DNA from 3 places in the Mesorhizobium sp. M1328 genome. Region 1 is predicted to be linked to each of the others. Evidence: riboswitches for the same ligand, from Rfam matches in the RefSeq annotation. Region 1 holds a riboswitch; each other region holds the start of a gene.
What was found. A riboswitch is a leader RNA that binds a small molecule or an ion and turns the genes downstream of it on or off. The one in region 1 is predicted to bind cobalamin.

Region 2: linked by a shared signal. The riboswitch ahead of NKH23_RS15165 (CbtB domain-containing protein) and the one ahead of metE (5-methyltetrahydropteroyltriglutamate--homocysteine S-methyltransferase) in region 1 are both predicted to bind cobalamin.
Region 3: linked by a shared signal. The riboswitch ahead of NKH23_RS14975 (DUF1636 family protein) and the one ahead of metE (5-methyltetrahydropteroyltriglutamate--homocysteine S-methyltransferase) in region 1 are both predicted to bind cobalamin.

Annotation. Positions count from the first base shown of each region.
Region 1 is NZ_JAMYLO010000021.1:61,240-71,156, reverse strand. It holds gene NKH23_RS27885 (dihydrodipicolinate synthase family protein) at 1-277, shown strand, start outside; gene metE (5-methyltetrahydropteroyltriglutamate--homocysteine S-methyltransferase) at 545-2,881, opposite strand; cobalamin riboswitch at 2,977-3,177, opposite strand; gene NKH23_RS27875 (hypothetical protein) at 3,733-3,987, shown strand; gene NKH23_RS27870 (helix-turn-helix transcriptional regulator) at 4,305-5,138, opposite strand; partial or broken gene NKH23_RS27865 (MFS transporter) at 5,351-6,667, opposite strand; gene NKH23_RS27860 (transposase) at 6,954-7,628, shown strand; gene NKH23_RS27855 (adenosine kinase) at 7,661-8,653, opposite strand; gene metK (methionine adenosyltransferase) at 8,764-9,917, opposite strand, start outside.
Region 2 is NZ_JAMYLO010000006.1:225,910-235,826, forward strand. It holds gene NKH23_RS15115 (ArsR/SmtB family transcription factor) at 1-283, shown strand, start outside; gene NKH23_RS15120 (SRPBCC family protein) at 280-762, shown strand; gene NKH23_RS15125 (hypothetical protein) at 965-1,186, opposite strand; gene mgtE (magnesium transporter) at 1,470-2,867, shown strand; gene NKH23_RS15135 (MerR family transcriptional regulator) at 3,007-3,393, shown strand; gene NKH23_RS15140 (methyltransferase family protein) at 3,413-3,919, opposite strand; gene NKH23_RS15145 (heparan-alpha-glucosaminide N-acetyltransferase) at 3,936-4,934, opposite strand; gene NKH23_RS15150 (MFS transporter) at 5,182-6,381, shown strand; gene NKH23_RS15155 (SRPBCC family protein) at 6,360-7,283, opposite strand; gene NKH23_RS15160 (Rieske 2Fe-2S domain-containing protein) at 7,189-7,635, opposite strand; cobalamin riboswitch at 7,687-7,884, shown strand; gene NKH23_RS15165 (CbtB domain-containing protein) at 7,921-8,100, shown strand; gene NKH23_RS15170 (CbtA family protein) at 8,116-8,892, shown strand; gene cobU (bifunctional adenosylcobinamide kinase/adenosylcobinamide-phosphate guanylyltransferase) at 8,885-9,406, shown strand; gene cobO (cob(I)yrinic acid a,c-diamide adenosyltransferase) at 9,408-9,917, shown strand, end outside.
Region 3 is NZ_JAMYLO010000006.1:195,311-205,227, reverse strand. It holds gene nuoF (NADH-quinone oxidoreductase subunit NuoF) at 1-1,168, opposite strand, end outside; gene nuoE (NADH-quinone oxidoreductase subunit NuoE) at 1,179-2,249, opposite strand; gene NKH23_RS15005 (NADH-quinone oxidoreductase subunit D) at 2,250-3,440, opposite strand; gene NKH23_RS15000 (NADH-quinone oxidoreductase subunit C) at 3,441-4,043, opposite strand; gene NKH23_RS14995 (NuoB/complex I 20 kDa subunit family protein) at 4,049-4,630, opposite strand; gene NKH23_RS14990 (NADH-quinone oxidoreductase subunit A) at 4,621-4,986, opposite strand; gene NKH23_RS14985 (winged helix-turn-helix domain-containing protein) at 5,321-6,541, shown strand; gene NKH23_RS14980 (DUF6348 family protein) at 6,570-7,265, shown strand; cobalamin riboswitch at 7,325-7,528, shown strand; gene NKH23_RS14975 (DUF1636 family protein) at 7,567-8,001, shown strand; gene cobW (cobalamin biosynthesis protein CobW) at 7,998-9,038, shown strand; gene NKH23_RS14965 (cobaltochelatase subunit CobN) at 9,057-9,917, shown strand, end outside.

The DNA.
Region 1 (9,917 bases):
CAGCGTCCTCGCCGGCATCCTGCCCGAGGTCTGCGTGAAGATCGTCACGGCGGCGCAACAGGGCGATGCGGCCGAAGCGCGACGGATCGATGCCACGCTTGCGCCGCTCTGGAGCCTCTTCAAGGAGTTCTCGAGCCTTCGCGTCGTCTATGCACTTGCCGAATTACTCGACATTTGCCGTGCCGACCCCCCGCGTCCCATCCTGCCTCTGCCCTCAGCAGCGAAGCGCCAGATCGCCGCCGCGTTGGAACGCTTGCCATCGGATGTCAACCGGTGAACAGCGAACCCGGCGGCCAGTGAAGGAACCTGTCATGTATGTACCCGCGCATTTCGATGAACCGAGCCGAGAATCGAACTCGACACGTCACAGGGAGAAAACGGTACTCCTGCGCGATTAATACACGTGCCGAAGGAAAGTGCACATTTCGCTCGAGTGACTTATTTCAAAAGATGTGATCGCGTTTTGGCACATTCACGGCCGACATGCGGCAGCCGGTCACTCACCACATGGTGAGCAACCAGGAAACCCTCCGGCCTACACTTTCTACCGGAGCGCACGTGCTGCATCGACCATGTTCATCAGGGCAGGGCGGACCTCCTCCCATTTGCGTGTTTTGAGGCCACAGTCCGGGTTTACCCACAGTTGGGAATCCGACAGTCGCTCGCGGGCAAGCATGACGAGATCCGAAATCTCGCCGACTTCCGGGACGCGTGGTGAGTGAATGTCGTAGACTCCGGGACCGATTTCGTTCGGATATTTGGAGCTCGTGAAGGCGTCCAGCAGTTCCATCTTCGAGCGCGATGTCTCAATCGAAATGACATCCGCATCCATTTCAGCGATCGCGTCGATGATCTCGTTGAACTCCGAGTAGCACATGTGGGTATGGATTTGAGTCGCGTCCTTTACACCCGTTGAAGCGATCCGGAAGCATTCGACAGCCCAGTCGAGATAGTCGTTCCAGTCAGACTGGCGCAGTGGCAATCCTTCGCGAAACGCGGCCTCATCGATCTGGATCATCCTTGCGCCGGACCATTCGAGATCCGTCACCTCGTCGCGGATGGCGAGCGCGATCTGGCGGCATGCTTCGGAGCGGGGTACGTCGTCGCGAACAAAAGACCAGTTGAGAATGGTCACCGGGCCTGTGAGCATTCCCTTCACAGGGTTTTCCGTAAGCGACTGGGCGAATTGCCACCAGCGCAGCGTCATCGGCTTGGGCCTCGATACGTCGCCGAAGATGATGGGGGGGCGCACGTAACGCGACCCATAGCTCTGCACCCAGGCATGCTGGGTGAAGGCGAAGCCGGACAGCTGCTCGCCGAAATGCTGTACCATGTCGTTTCGTTCGAACTCACCGTGCACCAGCACATCCAGCCCGATCTCTTCCTGCCAGCGAATTGCAGCCTCGATCTCCTTCTTCAGGAAGGTCTCGTAGTCGACATAGCTCAGCTGGCCCTTCGCATGAGCGGCCCGCGCCCTGCGTACCTGCGGCGTCTGCGGGAAGGACCCGATGGTCGTCGTCGGGAACGGCGGCAGCCCGAGCGTGCCGGCCTGGACTCTGGAGCGCTCGGCAAAAGCGCTCTCTCGTCGCTTCATGCTGTCGTCAATGCTGGCGATCCGCCCCTCAACCAGCGGGTCATGGATCTTCGTGGATGTCACGCGAGTGGCGGCGGCCTCGGCAGACGCTTTCAACGCGCCTGCCACCGCATCCCTGCCTTGGGACAGGGCCCGGGCAAGCAACACCAACTCGTCGGTCTTCTGGGCCGCGAAGGCGAGCCACGACCTGATGTCCGCGTCGAGTTCCGTCTCCATGCGGAGGTCGATCGGCACATGCAGCATCGAGCAAGAAGGCGCGATCTCGACGCGGTCCAAGGGCCAGCCGGCGACGATCGGTTTGATGCGGTCGAGAATGGCGGGCAGGTTCGCACGCCAGACGTTGCGGCCATCGATCAAGCCAAGCGAGAGCACCAGATCCTTCGGTGCGAGCCGACCCACCGTTTCCAGCTGCTCGGGAGCGCGCACGAGATCAATATGCAGCCCGGCCAGGGGCAGAGAAACCGCGGTTTCGAGATTGTCTCCCAGCGGCCCGAAATAGGTAGCCAGCATGATCTTCAGCTCGGGCGCGGCTTTCGACAGCTGGCCATAGGCGAATTCGAACGCAGCTCGTTCGTTCGGGTTCAGATCGAGGACAAGCGCTGGCTCATCGATCTGCACCCAGTCGGCTCCAGACAGCTTCAGCCTCTGCAGGAGTTGCTCGTAGACGGGCAGCAGCCGCGGCAGGAGCGCGATGGGATCGAATCCTTCGGCAGGCGATTTCGCCAGCTTGAGGAAGGTGATCGGTCCAAGGATGACTGGGCGTGTGTGAACGCCGAGAGCTTTAGCCTCGATGAAGTAATCGACCGGTTTCGTCGACGAGAGGGCGAACGTCTGATCATCGTTGAGTTCCGGCACAATGTAGTGATAGTTGGTGTCAAACCACTTGGTCATTTCCATCGCGGTTACATCAGACCGATGAGCCGCCTGCTGGTGACCAGCGTGTCGACAATCCTCCGTCTGACCCTGGTTGCCCCGCGCCATTGCGAAGTAGATGTCAAGTGGAACCTCGCCGCTATTCCAGCCGTAACGGGATGGAACGGCGCCGACCATGGCTGCGGTGTCGAGCACATGGTCGTAGAGCGAGAAGTCGTTCGACGGGATTTTCGACACGCCGCGATCGTGCTGCTCCTCCCAGCTAGCGGCACGGAGCGCCTTCGCGGTCGTGAGAAGGTCGGCAGCGGACGATTTTCCGGACCAGTAGCTTTCAAGCGCGAATTTCAGTTCTCGCCGACGACCGAAGCGGGGCACGCCGAGCGTTGCTACAGGAATTTGCTGAGAGACAGTCATGCCAGACCCCGATGGTTGGGGCGTCGGTGACAAGGAAGGCGCTAGCAGGCCGGCACGAACGCCAGGCTGCAGCGGCCACCGAGACACCCCGCCCGTGGACGTAATTCGCCGTGGCAGGTCTCCTGGCTCGCGGGGTCATAGCCTCTACCCGTCTTCCCAAGGCTATTCGCCTCAGTGACATCAGTGGGGTTGGCTCGCCGCTAACAGTTGCGGGGGCAGCGCCGGCATCGCACCGGCTTCCCTCTTAGCTCCGCTGCGGCAGCGCCGTACGGAGAACCACGACGCGGGAGACAATTACAGCAGTTCGCTTCTTTGTCAACGCCGCATAAAGAAATGTTTATGTCGTTATGTTAAATTTCCGTTGGCATGTTCCAAAGGTCGCCTCGAAAGCGAAAACTGTGGAAGCCTTGAGCGGCCGGTAAATCAAAGCAATGACGCACGGCGCCCTTGTCCAGGAGGATAGGAGTTCGTCGGCTGCCGGCAGCAAACATACCGGCAAGCGCCGTGGTGCTGCTTAGCGCATCATGCGAACCACCTCGGCGTCGAACTTCGGCTCCGAGGTTCCGACCGCTTCGTTGGTGATCTGCTCGCGACCACATTCGGCTCAATGGCGAGGCTGTTGCCCATGTGGAAGCTGTTGGCCGTGATGCCCTCGGTGATATGACACAACGATTTCGGGGGGAGCACACCGAGGCCAGGCGCCGCGGCGTGTTGCGAAGTGATCGAGGCCAATGCCTCGAACTGCTTGTTCGCAGCCCACCGGCTCAAGGTAACCCGGCTCAAACCACCGGGCCAGCTCAAGTCCTGTCCAAATGAGGCCTGAGCGGCAAATCGTCGTGCACGCGCACGGTTTGGCGTTCGATCTTGTGATGCGTCTTGGGCGGACAATCGCCACGGTGCAGCGCGCAGAAGCGGTCCCCAATTGGGAAGCCGAGGGCGGTGAGGGCAAGCCAGCGCCACAGGCGGAAGGGGACTTGGACCTGTTTGCCCTGCTGGACCACAAGTTCGCGACACAGGGCCTCAAGGAGAAGACCAAGAGTGATTATGCGCGGGACCTCGCCAAATTCATCGAAAGCAGCGGGCAGTCAAAGTTCGGCGCCGATTGACATGGAGATAGCCATCGCGGCGGACCGCCCAGGCGGACCGCAAGCCGGAATACAACCGGGTGCAGGCGGCCAAGCTCGTCCACAAGATGGCGTCGGGCACACACCGGCGATGGGAGAGCGGACCGTGGAGTGCAGGAACTTCACGCCTATCCACGCTCCCGTGGACGTGTCCTGCCGCACATCGGCAGCGATATTGAGGAGGCAGTTGAGCTTCTGGTCGAGCACTCTTACCTGCCACTACCTACGCTTAACGTCATCTCGTACTGAAAACGCACCACGCAAGGTCGAGATGTAACATGCGCCCTTCGTGGATGGTTCTAAGCTTCCTCGGGCGCGGTCAATCTGTGATAACGGTCGCTTGGAACCTCCATCACCGCGACGCGATCAAGGTTGGCGTATCGCGCTCGGTAGTAACCTTCTTCCTCCACTTCGGCGAAACTACACTGGGGAACGTCGAAGGTCGCAGCTTCCAATCCGAAGAAAGTCGTAGCGGTTTCTTCATCCAAGAAGTTCCACTCATCTTCTCCGTCGTCATATGTGACGCGAACATAGGAGGCCATGCGCACGGCTTCCTGATCACCCATCTCTGCGATGATGGCATCGCATTCTTTCTTCAGCTTTCCTGAAACCTCACCCTTATCCCAGTCATCCAAAGCCCGATAGATTTCTGGATGATAATACTCTGGCATCTCCTCTACATCGTCACCGATAAGCTCAATGGTGCGGACATATTGCGGATTTATCAAGAGTATTTTGTTGTCAAGGCTCCAACAATACAGCCATGGCCTGCTTGTGTTATTTCTACGAAGATTATGAAGTTCCTTCAACTGACGTAAAATCGATTCACGCGCCTTTTCATCGATAGGATATTGGCGGCTGCCAACAGTCGTCTTGATTCTGAGCGTGCCGTATCGCGTTTCGGCATCGGCAATTGCAAACGGGCTCGTGCGCCACTCCTCGACATCAATCTTCCAGCCCAACAGCTCCTCGACCGTGCATTTCAACGTGAGACAAAGGTCCTTGATCTGCTCGACGTTCAACTGCGTTTTGCCTGTTTCCCAACGGGCCACAGTCTGTTGCGTCGTTGCCATCTGCTCTGCCAAATCTTTTTGAGTCATGCCCAGTCGAACCCTAAGCTCTCTCATGTTCATAACTCACCTCGCGTGTTCAACACACGCATTGTGGATGAATTAATCTAACACGTCAAGCGTGTTCAAAAATCGCAGCATGTGTTTTTAGGGCGTCTTCGAGGCTCCGGCAGCCGTTCGTGACCACTTGCGCAAGACACAGGGCTGGTACACAGCACGAATGGGCGATCAAAAATTACTGCTGAAATTCAGATAATTATTGTGGGCGAGTCTGGATCTCTCTGATCGACACGATAGTCGACCATCACCATGATCGGACCGCTTCGTGGCCGCAGGTCAAGTTGCAGCGTCGGTTCGCTGAACTTGTTGGTCGGATCCAGATTGAGCGTTTCAAAATCCGGCTGAGGCAGAAGGATGCCCATCAGTCCCCCAATCACAAGAACCAGCTGGCGGACGAGCAAGGCTCCCGAAACACCTTGGACATCCGCCAGTTCGCCCCAAAGCCAGCTTCCCGCCGCCATGCCGCCGTATGTGGCCGTCTGATAGAGAGAGGGCGCGTCCAACCACCCACCGCGGCGCCGAAAGCTGCACTGTGACGTTAAACAGCGAGAATGATTGAATCCAGGCCGCACCGGCTGGCATGAGGTTGAGACAGCTCAGCCCAACGTGCTCGCTCCATGCCCGAAAGAAGCAGCTGATCGCCAATACAAAGAACGCACCGCGAATGACCCATTCGTTGGAGAGAACTTCTCGGACCCGCCCGATGAGGAGCGCGCCGCAAATCGCTCCCAGGCCGAAGAAGCCGAGCATCACGCCGTAGGTGACTGCGGTCCCTTTGATCTGTTCGCGAGCGACCAACGGCAGGAGAGCCAAAATGACAACGGCGGTGAGGCCGAAAATGAAACTCCGGCACATCACCTTGAGAAGGTTCGGCGACAAGAGCACGTAACGGAAGCCCGCCGCCATCGCACTGCCGAAAGCCTCCCGCGGCAGCGCTTGTCGTGCCCGTTCGGCTTTCCATCGCAACAGCGCAGCTCAGAGCGAAGTAGCAAAGGACGTTGAAGAGGAACGCGAAGGCCGCACCGGCTGTGGCCACGATTATGCCGCCAATCGCCGGCCCGATGCTGCGCATGAGATTGTAGCTCATGCCGTTGAGCGCAACCCCGCTTGGCAGGTGTTCGCGAGGCAGGATATCTCCCATGGAGGCTTGCCAAGAGGGATCGTGCAATGCCGAACCACAGCCGATTAGGAAGGTGAGACCCAGAAGGGTCCAGGGTGTCGTTCCCCGCATAGGTCAGGAACGCCAGGAAGGCGGATACGCAGACCATCAGCAGTTGCGCAGTCAACATGATCCGGCGACGGTCAAACTTGTCCGCGAGCGCTCCCGCCGCGAGCGAGAAGATCATGTAGGGGAGGGTGGTCGATGACTGGACGAGCGCCACCATTCCATGGGAGGTGGCGATGCTCGTCATCAGCCAAGCTGCCGCCGCACCTTCCACTAGGGTGCCAAGGTTCGAAATGAGTGCAGCCGACCATAGCGAACGGAAGGTCTTGTGCTCAAAAGGAACGAGTGAAGATGTTCTCTTCGCCATTGTTGGAAGCCTCGGGATTGACCGCGGGGCTGGATTTGTTTCGCCTCACTCAACCATGGCCTCGCCGTACAAGCCAAGCTGCCACAGTGCGCGCCTGCTAACCCAGAAAACTTGCCGGCCTTACAGGCATGCGCAGGACGCGCGAAGCCGCTCAAATCCCCCAGATGGGTCAGCCATCGAACCGGCATCACTTGCCCGTTGAGCGGCTATACGATAATGCTCCGCGCTAAGCAGGAAGCGCCAAAAATTCGAGCGGCGACTTCATTCTCCTATTCAGGAAGGAACTATGAGGCGGCAGACGCGACCATTCACCGTGGAAGTCAAACAAAAGCGCAATCATCAAAAATCCGCACGTTCCATCTGGGGCAATTTCGACATCGCCGCGGCGATGGCCGAGACAACAAAGGAAGTCGAGCCGTTAAATCGTCAGCTTGTTGACTCTACTGTAGTGGTCCTTGATGCTGAACCTTTGCACGAACCGCGAGTGGAGCATTTCATGGCCAATCCTCTGGAAACCGAGTCAGCAGTAGTTAGCGAACCGGCAGACAAAACGGAAACGCCAAAACCGAAGGCGAGAGCGCGGCGGTCGAGGAAGCCAGAAGCTGAGGCGAGCTCGCCTGCCCGCAAGAACGGCGCCAAGCCGATATCCGCGGCCACTGAAGCACCGCCGTCAGCGCGAACAGGCCGAAAGAGCTACTCCGCGAAGGATCGTGCCCAGAAGCTGGCGCAGATCGAGACCTCGATCGCCGGCGGCGCTACTCTCAAGAGTGCGGTGAAGCAAGCCGGCATCTCGGAACAGACATATTATCTTTGGAAGAAGGCGGCGGCGCCGGCGGCGGACAGTGACGGGCTGAAGGATCTCGTCGCGCTCGAGGAAGAAAACAAGCGGCTAAAGAGCCTGCTTGCCGATCGTCTCCGCAAGGAGAATGCGGAACTGAAGAAAAGGCTCGGGCTGGATTAAGAAGGGTGGGCAGCTGGTTCTTGGCTCCCCACCTACAGCAATACCGCCTGCTCGGCCTCTCGGCGCAGATTCTGCCTTGGCCTTGGGCCGATCTGCTGGATGACCAGCCCGGCCGCTAGCGAGCCGAGATCGCCGCACTGCTTCAGGCTGCGGCCTTGCGTGTAGCCGTAGAGGAAGCCGGCGGCGTAGAGGTCGCCGGCGCCGGTGGTGTCGACCAGCTCGCGGATCTTGGTCGCATTGATGGTCACGGTCTCGTCGCCGCGCACGATCACCGAGCCCTTTTCCGAGCGGGTGACGGCGGCGATCTTGCAGTCCTTGCGGATCCGCGCCAGCGCTTCGTCGAATGACGCGGTCTGGTAGAGCGACTTGATCTCGTGGCTGTTGGCAAAGACGATGTCGACGGTGCCGGAGCGCATGAGATCGAGGAACTCGTCGCGGTAGCGGTCGACGCAGAACGAGTCCGACAATGTCATCGACACTTCGCGCCCGGCGGCATGGGCGAGCTTCGCCGTCTGCCGGATCGCCTCCTTGGCACGCGGCGGGTCCCACAGATAGCCCTCGAAATAGGTGACCGCGGCGCCCGACGCCTTGTCGGCCTCGACGTCCTCCGGGCCGAGCTCGACGCAGGCGCCGAGATAGGTGTTCATCGAGCGCTCGCCGTCCGGCGTGACGAAGATCATCGAGCGCGCCGTCGGCGGTTCGCCGTTAAGCGGCCTGGTGTCGAAGGCGACGCCCTGGGCATGGATGTCATGCGCGTAGATTTCGCCGAGTGCGTCGTTGGAGACTTTGCCGAAGAAGGCGGCGCGGCCGCCGAAGGAGGCGACGCCCGCCGCCGTGTTGCCGGCGCTGCCGCCGGAGGCTTCGATGGCCGGGCCCATGCGGCTGTAGAGCAGTTCGGCGCGCCGCGTGTCGATCAAATTCATTGCGCCCTTGATGATGCCGTTGGTCTCCAGGAACGCCTCGTCGCACTGGGCGATGATGTCGACGATGGCATTTCCGATACAAAGCACGTCATAGTCCGGCATAATTCATGTCTCCGCCAAAAAACCCACCGGCTTTCTGGCATGCCGGCCGCGGGCCGGTCTGGCCAGTGGGAATGGGCTTTCCGCTTGCCAATCCGTTCGGCGCCAGCCCCTCACGGGGCGGCAAGTCCTGCCTCGCGACGCAATTCGTCGGCCCTGTCTGTCTTCTCCCAGGTGAAGTCAGGCTCTTCACGGCCGAAATGGCCATAGGTCGCGGTCTTGCGGTATATAGGGCGTAAGAGATCAAGCATCTTGATAATGCCCTTCGGTCTGAGATCAAACAACTCAAGAATGAGGCGCTCGATCCTTCTTTCCTCAACCCTCGCTGTCCCGAACGTGTTGACCATGACAGAAACCGGACTGGCCACGCCGATTGCGTAAGCAAGCTGCACCTCGCAGACGTCCGCAAGTCCGCTAGCGACGATATTCTTTGCGACATACCGGGCCGCATAGGCAGCTGAGCGGTCAACCTTGGACGGGTCCTTGCCCGAAAAGGCGCCGCCGCCGTGACGACCCATCCCACCATAGGAATCGACGATGATCTTGCGTCCAGTGAGACCGCAGTCGCCGCGCGGCCCGCCGACTACGAACCTCCCCGTCGGGTTGACCAGAATTCTGATGCCTTCCGTCTCCAGGTGGGTCGGCAGGACAGGCTTTATGATTTCCTCAATGACGCCCTCGCGGACCGTCTCTTGCGAGACCTGCTCGTCATGTTGGGTCGATACGACGATGGTATCCAGGGCGACCGGGCGCAACCCCTCATAGCGCACTGAGACTTGGGATTTCATGTCAGGACGCAACCAGCCAAGCTGTCGTGCTTTCCGGACATCTGCCTGTTGTTTCGTCAAGCGATGTGCGAGCTGGATCGGCAAAGGCATCAGAGTATCGGTTTCGCGGCATGCGTAGCCGAACATGAGGCCCTGATCTCCCGCTCCCTGTTGGAGGTCCTGCCCTCGTCCCTCGTCAACGCCCTGGCTGATGTCGGGCGACTGCTCGGTGAGTGCATGGACGACGGAGCAACGCCGGCCGTCAAAGCCGACGGCCTCGTCGTCGTATCCAATATCGAGAATCGTATCGCGCGCAACTTGGCTATAATCCACCTGCGCATCGCTGGTAATCTCGCCAGCCAGAACGACCATCCCTGATTTTACCAACGCTTCACAGGCGACGCGCGCCTTGGGATCGGTGCGGAGGATGGCATCGAGGATGGCATCCGAGATGTTGTCGGCCAACTTATCCGGATGTCCCGCGCCAACCGATTCGGAAG
Region 2 (9,917 bases), on a different contig from region 1:
CGATCCGACACGCCGCAAGGTGTTCGAGCTCATCGCCGATCGGCCACGTTCGGTCATCGATCTGACACGAGTGCTTCCGGTCTCGCAGCCGGCGGTATCGCAGCACCTCAAGGTTTTGAAGGAAGCCCGGCTGGTCCGCGCAGAGCCGAAAGGTGCCAGCAACATCTATCATCTCGACCCGCATGGGCTCGGCGAGATGCGCGCCTGGCTCGACCGCATGTGGGGCGATGCGCTCGACGCCTTCAAACGGGAAGTCGACAACAGCAAGGAGAAGAGGAAATGACGACCATGATCAAGCCCGCGCCGGTCAGGAAGTCGGTGACGGTGGAGGTGCCGCTCGACAAGGCATTCGATGTGTTCACGACAGGGTTCGGGCGCTGGTGGCCGGCTTCGCACTCGATCGGCAAATCCGCCCTGACGACCGCGGTGATCGAACCGAAAGCCGGCGGCCGCTGGTACGAGATCGGTGAGGATGGGTCACAATGCGATTGGGGCGAGGTTCTCGCCTGGGATCCGCCGTCCAGGCTGACGCTCGCCTGGCGCATTGGAGCCGATTGGCGCTACGATCCGGCATTGCTGACCGAAGTCGAGATCCGCTTTGTCGCACTCGGCGAGAACGCGACGCGTGTGGAACTCGAGCACAGGCTTCTGGAGAACATGGGCGAAACCGCGGAGGCAGCGCGCCAGGCCTTCGAATCCGAGGGTGGCTGGAGCGGGCTCCTGGACCGCTATGCGGCTGAGGCCCAGCGCCACGCCGCCTGATCGGGAAGCCTTCCAGTCCATACCAGCGAGGCCGTCGCACTGTCGGCCTCGCCTCATTCCCGGTGCAGCATGTGCCGTTCTGCCCGGCCACTGGGATTAATGTTGTTGGGCGAACGATGCCCCAACTGGAACGGCGAGCACACCACACCTAGCGTTGTCGCGGACTACCCGGCGGTTGGTCAGCGGCGGTACCAGAGCTGGATTATCGGTGCTTCTCGACGAAAGCCTTGCAGGCGGGTGACAACTGCTCGATCATGCTCTGAAGGTCGCATTTGCCGATCGGTGTCATTGGGCAAAGCCGTTTGTAGTCAGGCTTGCATTCCTTGCCCTGAAAAGATTTGAAGGCCTTTGCCTCGGCGGTAATCGGGCTCAAAAGTATTCCCGAACAAACCAACGCAAGGCTGGTAAACAGATACTTCGCCATAAACACCCTCCATTTATTAGCGGTAATTATAGAGATACTAAATTAGAATTATCTAATTATCAACCTGAGCAACCGGCAGCTCGCAAGGTCGTCTGATATCCGTCCGTTGCGCACGGAGAGGCCGATTCTCAAGCCAAATCATGCCGCCGCTCCATCTTTGTGTTCGACCAAGATCTTTTCGGAAAACCGGTTTCCACTTTTCAGGATCATGGTCTAGACCTGACAGGCACCTTATCCGGAAATCCGATGGCGGGAGGCGCTGGTGGAAGGCCAGGACGAATACATGACCGGCGCCAGGGCCGCCGAGGAGCGCCGCGCCGACATCTATGACGAGGACGGCGTCATCCTGTCGTCGTTTCTCGCCCAGATCGGTGCAGCGATCGCCGATCGCGATACGCTGACGCTGAAGCGTGAAGTCGACGATCTGCACCAGTCGGAACTCGGCCACCTGCTCGAGGCCCTGCACCCGGAACAGCGCCGCGCCCTGGTCGAATTGCTGGGCAAGGATTTCGATTTTTCTGCCCTGACCGAGGTCGACGAGGCGATCCGCCGCGACATCGTCGACAATCTGCCCAATGCGCAGATCGCCGAGGCGGTGCAGGAGCTCGATTCCGACGACGCCGTCTACATTCTCGAGGATCTCGACCAGGAGGACCAGGACGAGATCCTGTCGCAATTGCCGTTCACCGAGCGGATCAGGCTGCGGCGCTCGCTCGATTATCCCGAAGAGACCGCCGGCCGCCGCATGCAGACGGAGTTCGTCGCGGTGCCGCCCTTCTGGACGATCGGCCAAACCATCGACTACATGCGCGAGGACAACAATCTTCCCGACCGCTTCAGCCAGATCTTCGTCATCGATCCGAGCTTCAAGCTGCTCGGCGCCATCGACCTCGACCAGATCCTGCGCACCAAGCGTTCGGTCAAGGTCGAAGAGGTCATGCATGAGACCAGGCATGCCATCCCGGCCACCATGGACCAGGAAGAGGCGGCGCGCGAATTCGAGCAATACGATCTTCTGTCCGCCGCCGTCGTCGACGAGAACGAGCGGCTGGTCGGCGTGCTGACCATCGACGACGTCGTCGACGTCATCCAGCAGGAGGCCGAGGAAGATCTGCTGCGCATGGGCGGCGTCGGCGATGAAGAACTCTCGGACAGCATCTTTTCGACCTCGCGCTCGCGCGTGCCGTGGCTGCTGGTCAATCTTTTGACGGCTTTCCTCGCGGCCTCGGTGATCGGCCTGTTCGACCGCACCATCGAGCATATCGTGGCGCTGGCGGTGCTGATGCCGATCGTCGCCGGCATGGGCGGCAATGCCGGCTCGCAGACCATGACCGTCACGGTGCGGGCGCTGGCGACGAGGGACCTCGACATCTACAATGCCGGCCGCATCATCCGCCGCGAAATCGGGGTGGGCTTCATCAACGGCATCATCTTCGCCATCCTGATCGGCCTCGTGGCTGCTGCCTGGTTCCACGATCGCAATCTCGGCGGCATCATTGCGGCTGCGATGATCATCAACATGTTCGTGGCGGCTCTGGCGGGCATCCTTATCCCGCTGCTGCTCGACCGCTTCAAGATCGATCCGGCTGTGGCTTCGGCGGTTTTCGTCACCACGGTCACCGACGTCGTCGGTTTCTTTGCCTTTCTCGGGCTTGCCACATGGTGGTTCGGCGTGCGCTGAACGGCACCTCAATTGACTTTTACGTAAATGCCGTGCGAGGCTTTGGAAGGTGCCTTGTCCGCCGATTCTGGTACGCGCCTGGACGTTGGCGGCGCCGGCCAGTTGGAACTCGCGGCGTGGCCGGGGCATTGGAGTGACGATGCGGGAATATTATTCGATCACGGAGCTGACCCGCGAATTCGACGTGTCGACGCGGACGTTACGCTTCTACGAGGACGAAGGGCTGGTGCAGCCGGTAAGGCGCGGCCGCACCCGGCTGTTCCGTCCGTCGGACCGGCATCTCATCCGCCAGATCATGCGCGGCAAGAGGCTCGGCTTCTCGATCAATGAGATCCGCGAAATCATCCAGATGTACAGGGAGCCGCCCGGCGAGGTCGGCCAACTCAAATTGATGATCAAGCGCATCGAGGAAAAGCGCGAGGATTTGCGCCAGAAACGCCGCGACCTCGAAGAGACGCTGGCCGAGCTCGACCAGGCAGAGGAATCCTGCGTCGAGCGGCTGGTGGAACTCGGCGTCACCACATAAGCGCGGTGTCAGCCTCGGCTCAAATCCAGCGCCGCACCCTTTTGGCGTAGTCCCGGTACTTCTTGCCGAATTTGGCCGTCAGCACCTTCTCCTCGCTCTCGATCGTCAGCTTCTGCGTCAGGAACGCCGCGATGACCGCCAGCGGCAGGAACCAGGCGATCCCAGAGACAAAGGCGAGGCTGACCAGCAGCAATGTGTTGGCGAGGTAGATCGGGTTGCGGCTGACGGCGAAGGGGCCGGTGGTCACCAGATGGTCCGGCACGCCGTTCGGGTTGAGCGTCGTCTTGGCGCGGATCATGGTGCGGATTGCCGTGAACCAGAGCGCGGCGACCGCCACCAACCCGACAAGGCCGGCGGCGAACAGGATGTCGCCGAGAAGATCGCCGATCCACGGCAGCGGATAGAACAGCCCTAGCGCGACGCTGACGATGATGGCGGCGGTATAGATCAGCGGCGGCCATGGGATGTGTCCAAGCTTCGGCTGCCCAGGATTTTGCTGCACGGGTTTCGGGTGAGTGTCGCTCATTGTTGTCCTCCCTCGATTAGCGCGTTCCCGGTTCCCCCGCCTCGGTTTGGGCGGTACAGATGCCGGCGAGCTCGCCAATATGCGCCTTCCACTCCGGGGACTGGTCGTTGCTGTAGAGCCGCTCAAGCGAGGCTTCGCCCTGGAGAGTGTCCAGCATGCAGGCACAATAGCTGGAGCAGAACTCGGTGTCGCGCGCCTGCTCGCAGGATATCTGGCAGGATTTCAGAAAATTCACCTCCCTGGTTTCGACCTGCGCCGGCATGAATTGCGAAAACAGCCAGACCGAGCCGATCAGCACCGGCTGATGGATCAGATAGAAGGCAAGGCTGTGCCGGCCGATGAAGACCAGCGGGTTTGCCCAGCGGCCGGGCGTCATGGCCGACAGCCGCGTCAGCGCGCCGGAGGTGGAGGCGAGCTTGGTAACCGCGATGCCGGCAAGCACGGCACCGAACCACGGCAGCAGCGGAACGTAGTCATTGGAGCGCGGATTGGTCGCCGACAGGCCGACCCACCACAAAGCCGGCTGATCGAAAGTTTCGGATCGCAGGTAGAAGGGCGCAGCGACAACGAATACGGCGACAAGCAGCGTCAGCAGCGCCGGCAGGCGCAGGAACGCCAGGCCGAGCAGGCTGGCGAGCGCGATTTCGTGCAATATGCCGAAGAAGATGAAGCCGTCGGGCGTGGCGATGCGCGTGACCAGCGATATTGCGAGTGCTGCCCCGGCAACCATGGCGAAGCGCTTCCAGAAGCCGGTCCAGCGGATTTTTTTGCCATGGGCGAGATAGAGACTGATGCCGACCAGGAACAGGAAGCTCGAAGCGATGCAGCGCGCGTAGATTTTCCACCAGCCGAAGGCGGTGAGGCCGGGATCGGTGTAGCCGAAGAATTCGAGGTCCCAGGTGAAATGATAGCTCGCCATAGCAAGCAAAGCGATGCCGCGTGCGATGTCGATGGCGGCGATGCGCTTCGACTTCGGTTGATCCTGAACGGCTGCGGTCGGCGTGGCGATGCTCATTGGTCTCGCTGTCTTGGTTCAGCCCCGGCAAGACGACTATCACGGTTGCCACCGTCAAAAGAAGCAGGGCCTTGCGTCGCGTTGGTGCCGGTCGGCATCAGAGCTGCTTTAGGCCAGAGCCGGAAAGCCTTTGGCCGGCTTCGCTTTTTGCCGTGAAGGCGTCGGTTTCCTGTTACCCGGCAAGGAATCGCCGCGGCAGATTTGTGCTCCAAACCCTGCTTCGGGCGATTCGGCTTCGGGGAAAGCAATGGCTACCCATGTGCGCCATCCGATCTGGCTCGCGGCCTTGCGGCCGGCGGATGCCCGCACCTTCGCCTCGCTTTATGCGGTCGAATCCTTCGCGCGCGCCACCGTATCCAGCGTCATCCCGATCCAGGCCTACGAGATCCTGCACAACGAGCAGATCGTTTCGATCCTCTACACGATCGTGGCGATGCTCGGCCTGTCGGCGACGCTGTTCATGCCGATGCTGATCGCCCGCTTTGCCCGGCGCTGGGTCTATACCGCCGGCGCCTGCCTGCTGGCCGCCGGCTCGCTGTTCTTCGTCACCCATACCCTGGCCGGCCAGGTGGTCGGCATGCTCTGCCGCGTCGTCGGCGCCGGCGCGCTGGCGATCACGCTCAACCTCTACATCATGGATCATATCCGCAAGACCGATTTCATGCAGGCCGAGTCGCTGCGCATGGCGTGGTCGATGCTTGCCTGGACCGCCGGGCCGACGCTCGGCATTTTCCTCTACACGCGTTTCGGCATCTATGCCGCGCATGGCGCGGTGGCCGTCTTCGCCATGGCCTTGCTGGCGCTGTTCTGGACTTATCGGCTTGGCGACAACCCGTCGATCCGCCCCGGCAAGACGCGGCCGGTCAATCCGCTGGCCAATATCGGCCGCTTCGTCGCGCAGCCAAGGCTGAGACTCGCCTGGCTGATCGCCTTCGGCCGCTCCTGCTTCTGGACGACGTTCTTCGTCTATGGGCCGTTGTTCATGGTGATCACCGGCGAGGGCAAGCTGGCCGGCGGCCTCTTGGTTTCGGCCGGCAATGCGCTTTTGTTCATGGCCATCTTCTGGGGCAGGGCGGGACGGCGTTTCGGCGGCCGGCGCACCATGACGTTCGCCTATTTCGCCATGTCGGCGACGCTGCTGGCGGCCGGCGCCGTCGGCGAGGCCGCACCGCTCGTCACCGGCGCGTTGCTGCTTTGCGGTGCCCTCTTCACCATCGCGCTCGATGCGCTGGGCTCGACCGCCTTCATGCGCTCGGTGCGCTCGTATGAGCGGGCGCAGATGGCGGCGGTCTACCGCACCTATCTCGACTTTTCCGAGCTGACGCCGCCGCTGGTCTATTCGGTGGTGCTGGCGTTCTTCGGCCTGGGCGCGGTTTTCGCGACACTCGGCCTGCTGGCGGCAGTCTGCGGCTTCGTCACCTGGCGCTATCTGCCCAAATCGCTTTGAAGTGCGGCATGCCGCTCGCGCACCCAGTTGTGGAAGCGGTGCAAGTCATATTCCTCGGGCATCAGCACGCCGGCCTTGTGGCGCATCGAGCGCAGGCCCATCTGGTTGACCTCGCAGATATCAGCATCCTCCTCCAGCACCTGGGTACCGAAGGCGATGATGTTGTCGATATCCGCCGCCGGATCGGCGAGCGCTTCGGGCGAAAAAAGCCATTCGGCGGTGAGTTCGGTCTGCTCCGGCCCAAGCGGCACCAGCCGCACGGTCCTGACATAGTCGACATGGCCGACGACGAACATCGACGGCAGGCTGGTGGCGTAGGTCTGCCCGGCGGTACGTTCGGCCGGCGTCAGGCCGGAAAAGACCGAGCCGTGAACGCGTCCGTCGCGCGACCAGGTTTCGGCCCCGGCACGCAAGCCGCCGGAAAATTCCGGCGCGTCATTGTCGGCGTGGCGCGCCCATTCGGGATCGTCGTGGCGGCCCATCAGGCCGCGGCCATAGATCGGCACCAGCCGCGACAGGTCCTTGTGGACGCCGGGGCAGTGCAGGCACTCGTTGAAGTTTTCCCAAAAGATCTTCCAGTTGCAGTTCATCACCTTGCGCAGCACATGGCCGCTCAGCAGCGTTTCCAGCGGCCAGTTGGCGAGGTCGCCGGATGCCGGATCGAAGGATGTTTCAGCTGAGCCGGCAACATCCTCGGCGAGGTTGGCGAAGACAAAACCGCGCCACACCGAAAGCGCGACGCGGTAGAGCGGATGATCGGCCTTGTCGAAACCGTCCGGCAGCGATTTCGATGGCACGCGCACCAGATCACCGCGCAGCGAATAGAACCAGGCGTGGTAAGGGCAGGTGATGAGCCGCGCCTTCAGCCGGCCTTTCGCTCTGCTGGCAAAGCTGCGAGCCACGATGCCGGCAGGTGTTGTGGAAGGCGCGCAATTCGCCGGTCTCGTCGCGCAGCACGACGACCTCCTGCGTGCCTATGCGGAACGTTCTGAAAGCCAGCGGCTGGGCAAGGTCGGCCTCGCGGCAGACCAGCAGCCAGTTGCGATACCAGATGGCCTCTAGATCGCGCTGGTAGGCCGCGATGTCCCAATAGGCCGATGACGGCAGCGTCGGCTCGGCCCGCGTCAGACCGTTGTAGGGACCGCGCTCATTCGGGCTGGGTTGCATGCCGGCTTCTTCCCCATCCGCCAGCGACACCCGGCGGTAAAAATTGTCAATCGCAGTGCCGGTCGGCGAGCTTGCGAGGCGGCGCATTCGCCACACGATCCGGCGGAATTTGGTTTGCCGGGCGCGGCGATTCTGCCTATAGTCGCTGATGTCGTCGGTTCCGTTTGGAACCAAGAGGGAATGCGGTGCGGGCGAAATTGTTTGCCCAATGCCGTGGCTGCCCCCGCAACTGTGTGCGGTAGTCCTCTCCATATGCCACTGAAGGTTCGCCTTCGGGAAGGTGGGGAAGGACGCTGATCCGCGAGCCAGGAGACCTGCCGGCGACAGGAAACTGACTTCTATGCCCTCGGGTGGAGGGCGAAAGGACAAGACATGAATACCGCTTCCGTCTCGCTCGGCGCTTCCGTCTCCTCGCAGTCGCGTTTCATGCAGCTGGCGCTTGCTGCATTTCTCGGCATTTTCGTCATGGGCTTTGTCGGCTTCTCGCATATCGATGCGGTCCACAATGCCGCGCACGACTATCGCCACTCGATGGGCTTTCCCTGCCACTGACAAGGGGCTGACATCATGACACTGTTTCGCAACGTCGTGTTCATCGCGGCGATCGCAGGGCTTGTGGCCGGCGTCGCTCTCGCCTGCATGCAGGCCTATGCCACGGTGCCGCTCATCCTGAAGGCGGAAGTCTACGAACAGGCCGGCGGCGGCCATGACCATGCCGCCGCACCTGCGGCACCGGTCGAAAACGCCGGGGGCACGATGGCTATGAGCAGCGCCGCGCCGGCTGAAGCAATGGCTCCGGCGGAGGACGAAGGCTGGGCGCCGGCCGACGGTTTCGAACGCTTTGCCTTCAGCGTCGTTGCCAATATCGTCACCGGTATCGGCTTTGCGCTGGTCCTGGTTGCGGTTTCGGAGTTCGCCGGCGGCATCGGGAATTGGCGTCAGGGCCTGTTCTGGGGGCTGGCCGGCTTTGCCGTGTTCACCCTGGCGCCGGGCCTCGGCCTGCCGCCGGAACTGCCGGCGATGCCGGCGGCCGACCTTGTCCAACGCCAGATCTGGTGGTGGGCAACAGTGGTGGCGACCGCGGCCGGTCTCGGCCTTATCGCCTTCCGCAGATCGCTGCCGCTGGCGGTCCTTGCGGTGGCGTTGATCGTCGCGCCGCATATCGTTGGCGCGCCGCAGCCCGACAGTTTCGAGACGGCGATCCCGGAAGGCCTGCACCACCAGTTCGTGGTGGCGGTGACGCTGACCAATCTGGTGTTCTGGCTGGTGCTCGGCGCGGTCGTCGGCGTGGTGCGCGGCCGCTTCACCGGCACGGCGACCAGCCTGCGCGACAGCTTTGCCTGACCGCGCTGCCGGGGCACTGACCCTTATCATCGGCGGTGCGCGCGGCGGCAAGAGCGCGCATGCCGAGAGGCTGGTGAGTGCCTGTCCGGCGCCGTGGAGCTATCTCGCGACGGCGCAAGCCTATGACGAGGAGATGCGCGAACGGATCGCGCTGCACCGCTCGCGCCGCGGTGCCGGCTGGACGACCATCGATGCGCCGCTCGACCTTGCCGGCGCGATCGAGGCGCTGCCTGACGGCCAGCCGGTGCTGATCGACTGCCTGACGCTGTGGCTGACCAACCATATGCTGGCCGAACATGATGTCGAGGCCGAATGCCGAAGGCTGGCGGATGTGCTGTCGCGGCCGCGTGGCCCCTGGTTCGTGGTGTCCAACGAGGTCGGCCAGGGCATCGTGCCGGACAATGCGCTGGCAAGACGGTTTCGCGACGCCGCCGGCCGGCTGAACCAAGACGTCGCCTCTGTCGCGGACATTGTGCTTTTGATGGTGGCGGGGCTGCCGCTCAGGGTGAAATGACATGGCTGATACCGACCACATCGATCCCAAGGACGAGGAACGCCACCGCGCCAAGATGGCCAAGCGCAAGGCGGTGCAGGACGCCGAGGTTGCAGCCAAGACGGTCGAGAAAGGGCTGTTGATCGTCAACACCGGTCCGGGCAAGGGCAAGACCACGGCCGCCTTCGGGCTGGCGCTCAGAATGCTCGGCTACGGCAAGCGCGTCGGCGTCGTCCAGTTCATCAAGGGCAAGTGGCACACCGGCGAGAAGGACGCCTTTGCTGCCTTCGGCGACCGCGTCGTCTGGCACGCGATGGGCGAGGGTTTTACCTGGGAGACGCAGGACCTGAAACGCGACATCGCGGCGGCCGAGGCCGCCTGGGCCAAGGCACTCGAGCTGATGGCCGAGCCGTCGATCAGCCTCGTGGTGCTTGACGAACTCAACATCGCGCTGCGTTACGACTATCTCGACCTCGAAAAGGTGGTCGCAGCGCTGAAGGCGCGTCGCGAGGGCCTGCATGTCGTCGTCACC
Region 3 (9,917 bases), on a different contig from region 1:
TCGTGTGGCCCTCGACCTGCTTGGTCACGTCGAGCAGCATGTCGATCTCGCGCTTCTGCGCCTCGCCGCGCACCAGCCGTTCCATCACCCGCCACATCCAGCCGGTGCCCTCACGGCAGGGCGTGCACTGGCCGCAGCTTTCGTGCTTGTAGAAGTAGGACAGCCGCGCGATCGCTTTCACGATATCGGTCGATTTGTCCATGACGATGACAGCCGCCGTGCCGAGGCCCGATTTCAGGTCGCGCAGCGCGTCGAAATCCATCGGCGCGTCGATGATCTGCTCGGCCGGCACAAGCGGCACCGAGGCGCCGCCCGGAATGACCGCCAGCAGATTGTCCCAGCCGCCGCGAATGCCGCCGCAATGCGTCTCGATCAGTTCGCGGAACGGGATCGACATCGCCTCTTCGACGGTGCACGGATTGTTGACGTGACCGGAGATGCAGAACAGCTTGGTGCCGACATTGTTGGGCCGGCCGAAGGACGAGAACCAGGCGGCACCGCGGCGCAGGATGGTCGGCGCGACCGCGATGGACTCGACATTGTTGACCGTCGTCGGGCAGCCATAGAGGCCGACATTGGCCGGAAATGGCGGCTTCAGCCGCGGCTGGCCCTTCTTGCCCTCGAGGCTTTCGAGCAGCGCCGTTTCCTCGCCGCAGATATAGGCGCCGGCGCCATGGTGCATGTAGATGTCGAAATCGTAGCCGGAGGTATTGTTCTTGCCGATCAGCTTGGCCGCATAGGCCTCGTCGATGGCGCGTTGCAGCGCCTCGCGCTCGCGGATGAACTCGCCGCGCACATAGATGTAGGCGGCGACCGCGCCCATTGCGAAGCCGGCAAGCAGGCAGCCTTCGACCAGCGTGTGCGGGTCGTGGCGCAGTATGTCGCGGTCCTTGCAGGTGCCGGGCTCGGATTCGTCGGCATTGACGACGAGATAGCTCGGGCGGCCGTCGCTTTGCTTGGGCATGAACGACCATTTGAGCCCGGTCGGGAAACCGGCGCCGCCGCGGCCGCGCAGGCCGCTCGCCTTCATCTCGTTGACGATCCACTCGCGCCCCTTGGCAACGATGCCGGGTGTGTTGTCCCAGGCGCCGCGCGCCATGGCGCCGGCCAGCGACTTGTCGAAGCGGCCGTAGATGTTGTTGAAGATGCGGTCTCTGTCCTGAAGCATTGCTCGTTCCTCAGACCGGCTTCTTGCCGGTCGGCCGGCTTTTGGTTCCGGGCGACGGCTTGGTCGCCTTGGCGACAGCCTTCGCCGGTTTAACCTTGGCCTCCGGCGCTTTGAAAGCAGACGCCGGCTCGGCCTTGTTCTTGGGGCCCTTGCGCTGTTTCGAGACGTCCTCGACCTGCGGCTCGGCCTTGTTGGCATTGGCGGCCGAATGCAGAGGCGCTGTGACGCTCGCCGCCTTTTCCGCCGCAGGCGCGACTTTTGTCGCCGACGGCGATTTCAGCGCCGGGCTGGTCTCGACCGCGTCCGTCTTCGGCTTGCTGGCATTCGAGGGCGCAACCGGCGCCGGCGCGGCAGGAGCGGCTGGCGGGGCCGGCGCCGCGGGTGCTGCGGCGACAGCCGCCGGCGCCACTTCCTTGGCGGCCTTGGTCGCGGCCCTGGTTTCCCGGTCGCGGGTCGCCTTCAGGATCGCCTTTTCGCTCTTGAGGGTCGTCAGGCCGCTGGCCGGCTCTGAGGTGATGCGGCCGTTTTGCGGTCCCGGTTTCACCGTAGCGCCCTTGCCGGCGTCATAGAGGTCGATGATCTCGGCAAGCCGCTCCGGCGTCAAATCCTCATAGGTGTCCTTGAATATCATCACCATCGGTGCGTTGACGCAGGCGCCGAGGCACTCGACCTCCTCCCACGACAGCGTGCCCTTGTCATTGGTGTGAAACTGGTCGTGATGGATATTCGAGCGGCACACATCCATCAGCGCTTCCGAGCCGCGCAGCATGCAGGGCGTGGTGCCGCAGACCTGGATATGGGCGCGGGTGCCGACTGGATTGAGCTGGTATTGCGTATAGAAGGTGGCGACTTCCAGCCCGCGAATATAAGGCATGCCGAGCATGTCGGAGATCGCCTCGATCGCCGCCTTGGTCACCCAGCCTTCCTGCTCCTGCGCCAGCATGAGCAAGGGGATAATCGCGGATTGCTCGCGCCCCTTCGGATATTTCTTGATCCACTGCTTCGCCGCTGCCGCATTTGCCCGGTTGAAGGCGAAGGAGGCTGGCTGGAGGCTGGCTTCTGCGAGACGGCGGACTGACATTTAGCGATCGACCTCACCAAACACGATGTCGAGGGAGCCGAGAACGGCGGTGACGTCGGCCAACATGTGGCCGCGGCACAAAAAGTCCATGGCTTGCAGATGCGCAAAGCCTGGCGCGCGCAGCTTGCAGCGATAAGGCTTGTTGGTGCCGTCGGAGACGAGATAGACGCCAAACTCGCCCTTTGGCGCCTCGACAGCGGCATAGACCTCGCCGGCCGGAACCCGGTAGCCTTCGGTGTAGAGCTTGAAGTGATGGATCAGCGCTTCCATCGAGCGCTTCATCGCTGCGCGCTTCGGCGGCACCACCTTGCCGTCGAGGTTAGACACCGGCCCCGCGCCTTCCTTGCCGAGCAACAGGTCGACGCACTGGCGCATGATTTTCGCCGACTGGCGCATCTCTTCCATGCGCACCAGATAACGGTCGAAACAGTCGCCGTTCTTGCCGATCGGAATGTCGAAATCCAGCTCGGCATAGCATTCGTAGGGCTGCGATTTGCGCAGGTCCCAGGGTGCACCCGAGCCGCGCACCATGACGCCCGAAAAACCCCAGGCCCAGGCGTCCGCCAAGGAGACGGTGGCAATGTCGACATTGCGCTGCTTGAAGATACGGTTGCCGGTCAAAAGCGCGTCGAGATCGTCGACCGACTTCAGGAACGGGTCGATCCACTTGCCGATGTCCTCGATCAGCTTCTGCGGCAGGTCCTGGTGGACGCCGCCCGGCCGGAAATAGGCCGCGTGCATGCGCGAGCCCGAGGCGCGCTCGTAAAACACCATCAGCTTTTCGCGCTCGACAAAGCCCCACAGCGGCGGCGTCAGCGCGCCGACATCCATCGCCTGCGTCGTCACATTGAGGATGTGCGACATGATGCGGCCGATCTCAGAGTAGAGAACTCGAATAAGCTGCCCGCGCTTCGGCACCTCGATACCGAGCAGCCGCTCCGCGGCAAGCGCGAAGGCATGTTCCTGGTTCATCGGCGCGCAATAGTCGAGCCGGTCGAGATAGGGCACGGCCTGCAGATAGGTCTTGTGCTCGATCAGCTTTTCCGTGCCGCGATGCAAAAGCCCGATATGCGGATCGACGCGATCGACCACCTCGCCATCAAGCTCCAGCACGAGGCGCAAAACGCCATGCGCCGCTGGATGTTGCGGGCCAAAATTGATGTTGAAGTTGCGAACGGAGGTTTCAGCCATTTACTGCTTTGCCTTCTCATCTCCCGGAAGCACGTAATCCGTACCTTCCCACGGAGACAGAAAATCGAAATTGCGGAATTCCTGTTTCAATTCCACCGGCTCGTAGATGACGCGCTTGGCTTCGTCGTCGTAGCGCACCTCGACGAAGCCGGTCAGCGGAAAGTCCTTGCGCAGCGGATGGCCCTCGAAGCCGTAGTCGGTCAGGATCCGCCGCAGATCGGGATGGCCCGAAAACAGCACGCCATAGAGGTCGTAGGTCTCGCGCTCGAACCAGTCCGCGCCGGGATATATGCCGGTGATCGACGGCACCAGCGTCTCTTCGTCGGCCTGGACCTTGATGCGGATGCGGATATTCTGCCTCGGCGACAGCAAATGATAGACGACGTCGAAGCGCTTTGCCCGCGACGGATAATCGGCGCCGCAGACGTCGATGATCGAGATGAACTGGCATTTCGGGTCGTCGCGCAGGAAGGTCACCACCTCGATCAGGTCGCGCGGCTCGACCGAGATGGTGAGTTCGCCATAGGCGAGCACCGCCTCGCCGATCCGGCCGGTCAGCTTCTCGCCGAGATAGGTCGAGAGGTCATTCAACGCCTGGGACATGCCGCTCACCGTTCGATCGTGCCGGTGCGGCGGATCTTCTTCTGCAGCAGAAGGATGCCGTAGAGCAGCGCTTCGGCGCTCGGCGGGCAGCCGGGCACGTAGATGTCGACCGGCACGATGCGGTCGCAGCCGCGCACCACCGAATAGGAATAGTGATAATAGCCGCCGCCATTGGCGCAGGAGCCCATCGAGATGACGTAGCGCGGCTCGGGCATCTGGTCGTAGACCTTGCGCAGCGCCGGCGCCATCTTGTTGGTCAGCGTGCCGGCAACGATCATGATGTCGGACTGGCGCGGAGACGCGCGCGGCGCGACACCGAACCTCTCCGAGTCATAGCGCGGCATCGAGGTATGGATCATCTCGACCGCGCAGCAGGCGAGACCGAAGGTCATGAACATCAGCGAGCCGCTGCGCGCCCAGGTGATCAGCGCCTCGGTCGAGGTGACGAGAAAGCCCTTGTCGGCCAGCTCGTTGTTGATCTCCAGGAAGAATGGATCGTCCTCCCCCACCGGCCTGCCGGTGTTGGGGTCGATGAGGCCCTTGGGCTTCGGCGCGACGAGCGTGCCGGAATTGTCGCTCAATCCCATTCCAGCGCTCCTTTCTTCCATTCATAGGCAAAGCCGATGGTCAGCACCGCCAAAAACACCATCATCGACCAGAAACCGAGCATGCCGATCTGACTGAACGACACCGCCCAAGGAAACAGGAAGGCCACCTCCAGGTCGAAGATGATGAACAGGATCGACACCAGGTAGAAGCGGATGTCGAACTTCATGCGGGCGTCGTCGAACGAGTTGAAGCCGCACTCATAGGCCGAAAGCTTTTCCGGATCGGGGTTGCGGTAGGCCACCAGGAAGGGTGCGGCGAGCAGCGCCAGCCCGACCACCAGCGCCACGCCGATGAACAGGACTATGGGCAGGTACGAACCTAAAAGTGCGTTCATGCTGCAGTTTCCGTTGGCGGCCAATCCACTCTGATTACAGCACCGGACCCACTTGCGGAAGCGTGACAGTTTAACCACTGAACCGTTTTAAGGGGCTCTATGCTGCAACGCGGCGAGGGTTAGCGCAGCGCTTTCGGCGAAGCAAGTCAAACCTTGTTCAAATCGCGGTGCTGGACGGCATATCCGGGAAAACTGGTCCGATCCGCTCCTGTTTGATTTCCTTCACTTTCTACTCCACTTTTCTCTCCTGACATGGATGCCGCCAAAACCCTGCTAGCATGGCACGGAAATCGCAGATTCTCTGCTGTGTCCAACATCATCAGGATACCCCTTGATGAAAGAAAAAATCTCGCTTCGCATGGCCCGTCGCATCGCGCTGGCGGCACAGGGATTCAATGACCCCCGCCCCGCCGGTACGCCCGACCGCAGGCATCTGGCCCGGGTGCTTGCCCGTACCGGCCTGCTGCAGATCGATTCCGTCAGCGCCGTGGTGCGCGCCCACTATATGCCGCTCTATTCGCGGCTTGGCCCCTACAAGCTTGCGCTGCTCGACGCCGCCGCCGCAACGCGCAAGCGCATGGTCTTCGAATATTGGGCGCACGAAGCCTCCTTCTTGCCGGTCGAGACCTATCCGCTGATGCGCTGGCGCATGCAGCGGGCCGAGCGCGGCGACGAAATGTACAGCGGACTGGCCAAATGGGGCCGCGAGCACGCCGCCTATATCGAAGACATCTATCGCGAGGTCGCCGAACGAGGCCCGATCGCGGCTTCGGCTTTCGAAGGCCAGAAGGGTTCGGGCGGCTGGTGGGGCTGGAGCCATGCCAAGCATGCCTTCGAATGGCTGTTCTGGGCCGGCCGCATCACCACCGCGTATCGCCGCGGCTTCGAGCGGTTCTACGATCTGCCGGAGCGCGTACTGCCGCCAGCGGTACTCGCTTTGCCAGTGCCATCCTCCGAGGACGCCCACCGCGAATTGCTGCGTATCTCCGCCCGCGCCCACGGCGTCGCCACGGCAGGCGATCTGCGCGACTATTTCCGCCTCTCGCCCGCCGATATCAAGGGTCGCATCGAGGAGCTGGTCGAGGCCGGCGAGCTGTTGCCGGTGAGCGTCGAAGGCTGGAGCAAAGCAGCCTATCTCCACAAGGACGCCCGCTTGCCGCGCAGGATCGAGGCGCGCGCCTTGCTCGCGCCGTTCGATCCTGTCGTCTTCGAGCGGTCGCGCACGGAAAGGCTGTTCGACTTCCGCTATCGCATCGAGATCTACACGCCGGCCGAAAAACGCCAGTATGGCTATTATGTGCTGCCGTTCCTGCTCGGCGACAGCATCGTCGGGCGCGTCGACCTCAGGGCCGACCGCCCGGCCGGCGTGTTGCGCGTCCATGCCGCCTATGCGGAGCCCGGCGCCCCGCCACAAACCGCTGCCGAGCTTTTCAAAGAATTGAAGCAGATGCAGGGCTGGCTCGGGCTTGAGCGCATCGAGGTGACAGCTGCCGGTGATCTTGGGCCGGCGCTGGCCAGTCAGAAAGATGGCCAACCCCCACAGCGTCTGTCATAGACGCTCCAAGAAACCTGGTAGGTTTGTAATGGCATCGCACGAAGTGCTCGACATGATCCATGGTGCGCTGATTGCACATGGAATAGATGCAATACGTAGAGAGCAGGACGTCACGCTCCAGTCGAGGCAACTTCGGTTTGAGGCTGAGGTGTTCGAGACGGGTTCTAACGGTCGGCTCGTTCTTGAAATCTACATATTCTCTCCGCTGCTTGATGTTCAGCCGGTCATTGAATCATTTGCTGGCTTCGGCGACACGCGCGAACAAGAATTGAATCAGGCGTTTGAAAAATTTATCCGTGGTGTTTTCCACGTCGCCATTGAGGGGCTGGCTGATCATGTCTGCGACGACATACAGGCCGAGGTAGAGATTTGGCAGCGAAGCAGCGCCCGTTGGAACATCTGGCGCAACAATGCCCGTTGGAAAATCTATGGCGGACCCGTCATTTCCCAAGCCACTACCGAGCTATGCTCGCTAAGCCGAGGCTATCCAGCATTCTATGCCAAGCTGGAAAAGCTGTTCACAGCTTCGGTACCCCCCGGAGGCCATTTTGTACGGACCTTTCTGGCAGGCTTGAACGGCACGCTTATTAGTGGCGAAGTCCTTCTGGACAACGCGGTTTGGCAAGAAGGTCAAAATCTGGCGATCAGTCATGATTGGGACTATGGCGATGGCTATCAAGCAATCCGGCAAGTTATCCTGGCACTGCCGGAAGGCGGGACATGACAGCCTTTGGCCGACATTGCAGTGTCGTAGCCGTGCGTTGACACCACCGCCTGCAAAAGCCTAAATCCATTCCAGACGGTCCCCTGCCCGCAACGGCAAGGGCCAAGAGGGAATGCGGTGCGAAATCTCGATTTCAAATCCGCGGCTGTCCCCGCAACTGTAAGCGACGAGCCAAGGCCGAAAACCACTGGGATATTCCCGGGAAGGCGGCACCCAGGCGATGACCCGCGAGCCAGGAGACCTGCCGTCTAGGACATAAGAATCCGATCGCCTGGCGGGTTTTCCGGGCAAGGAGCCTGATTTGGAACGCGACAGCAGTTTTCCGGCTGAGACAGCGGATTTATTGTCCGGCCATGGTGATTCCCCGGCCGGCGTTACCGTCATCGTCTGCTCGTCCTGCCGTGACGAGACCGGTTCGGACGCTCGTCCGCGCGCCGGCGAACTGCTCGCCGAGGACACGCGCCGCGCCGCTTCCTGCGAAAACATTAAAATCCACACCGTCGAATGCCTCGGTAATTGCAAGCGCCGGCTCAGCGCCGCCATACTGCGCGACGGCTGCTGGAGTTACGTCTTCGGCGACCTGACCGCGACCAGCGGCGCCGATCTCGTGACCGGCGCAAAGCTGTTCGCCACCTCGACGGATGGGCTCATTCCATGGCGCGGCCGTCCCGATTGCCTGAAGCGCGGCCTGGTTGCCCGCATCCCTCCCCTTGACCTTTTGAAGGACCTGATATGACCGCTGCCTCCATTTCGCGCGTTCCCTGCACTGTAGTCACCGGCTTTCTCGGCGCGGGCAAGACGACGCTGATCCGCCATTTGCTCGAAAGCGCCAAAGGCAAGCGGCTAGCCATTATCGTCAACGAGTTCGGCGACATCGGCATCGACGGCGAGATCCTCAAGGGCTGCGGCACGGACACCTGCCCCGAGGAAAACATCGTCGAGCTGGCCAATGGCTGCATCTGCTGCACCGTCGCCGACGATTTCGTTCCGGCGCTCGACCAGATCCTGTCGCTGACGCCGAGGGTCGACCACATCCTGATCGAGACATCCGGCCTCGCTTTGCCCAAGCCGCTTGTCCAGGCCTTCCAGTGGCCGTCGGTGAAAAGCCGCGTCACGGTGGACGGCGTCATCGCCGTGGTCGACGGACCGGCGCTGGCTGATGGCCGCGTCGCCAACGACATGGACGCCCTGCAGGCGCAGCGCGCACAGGACGAGACGCTCGACCACGACGATCCGGTCGAGGAAGTATTCGAGGACCAGCTCGCCTGCGCCGACCTGATCATCCTGTCGAAGAGCGACCTGCTGAATGCAGACGGCGCGGCCCGCGCCAATGCCGTCATCGGCAAGCATGTTGGCCGGGCGGTGAAGATCGTGCCGACTTCGCAAGGCAAGGTCGATCCGTCGGTGCTGCTCGGCCTCGGCCTTGCCGTCGAGGACGACATCGAGAACCGCAAGACCCATCACGACGACGAGCTCGACCACGAACACGACGACTTTGACTCGTTCGTCATCGACATTGCGTCCGTGTCCAACCCGGACGAACTGGCACAACGCGTCGCCACGGCTGCGGAGGAGGAAAACGTGTTGCGCGTCAAGGGTTTCGTCGAAGTCGGCGGCAAGCCGATGCGGCTCCTGCTGCAGGCCGTCGGTCCGCGCGTCAACCACTATTACGATCGCGCCTGGACCGCTGAAGACGATCGCCGCTCGCGCCTCGTTGTCATCGGCCTGAAAGGGCTGAACCGCCCGGCCATCGAGCGTATCCTCGCCGGCTGACCCCAGGTACGAGCCGCGATGCACATCCTCACCACGACATCCGCCTCGCTCGACGATCTCGCCGAGCCTGTCGATCTCAGGCAAACGCCTGCGGATGTCGTGGCGCTGTCCTTCACCGACAGCGACCTGGCCGGGCTGGCGGCGGCGTGGAAGGCAGATGCGGACCGCCTGCCGTCGATGCGGCTCGCCGCCTTGCGCGACCTGCGCCATCCGATGTCCGTCGATCTCTGGATCGACAGCGTCGCCCGCCACGCCAAGGTCATTTTGGTCCGCATCCTCGGCGGCTATGACTGGTGGCGCTATGGCTGCGATCAGCTCGCCGTTGTCGCGCGAAATCGCGGTATCAAGCTGGCGCTGCTGCCGGGCGAGAGCCACGACGAGGATTTGCGGCTGATCGAAGGCTCGACGCTGCCGCGCGAGGAGTTGGACGGCCTGCTTGGCTATTTCCGCGAGGGCGGACCGGCGAATATGACGGCGCTGGTGCAGAGGTTGGCAAGTCTCGCCGGATCGGGTGTGGCGGTCGCTGAACCAGTCAGCGTGCCAAAGGCGGGATTTTACGAGCCGGGACTGGGGGTCGCAGAACGCGGCGTCCCGCTCCCCCTCGAGGGGAGGGTCCGGCCGCAGGCCGGGGGTGGGGTCCTCTCCGAAGCGCGCCGACAGAAAAAAACGTCGAGCACTGCCGCAACGACCCCACCCGGCCCTTCGGGCCACCCTCCCCTCGAGGGGGAGGGAGACGTCGTGCCAATCCTGTTCTACCGCTCGATGCTGCTCGCCGCCGATGTCGCGCCGATCGATGCGCTTTTCGAAGCGCTGACTGCGCGCGGCATAGCGCCGGTCCCTATCTTCGTCTCCAGCCTCAAGGACCCGGCATCGCTCGCC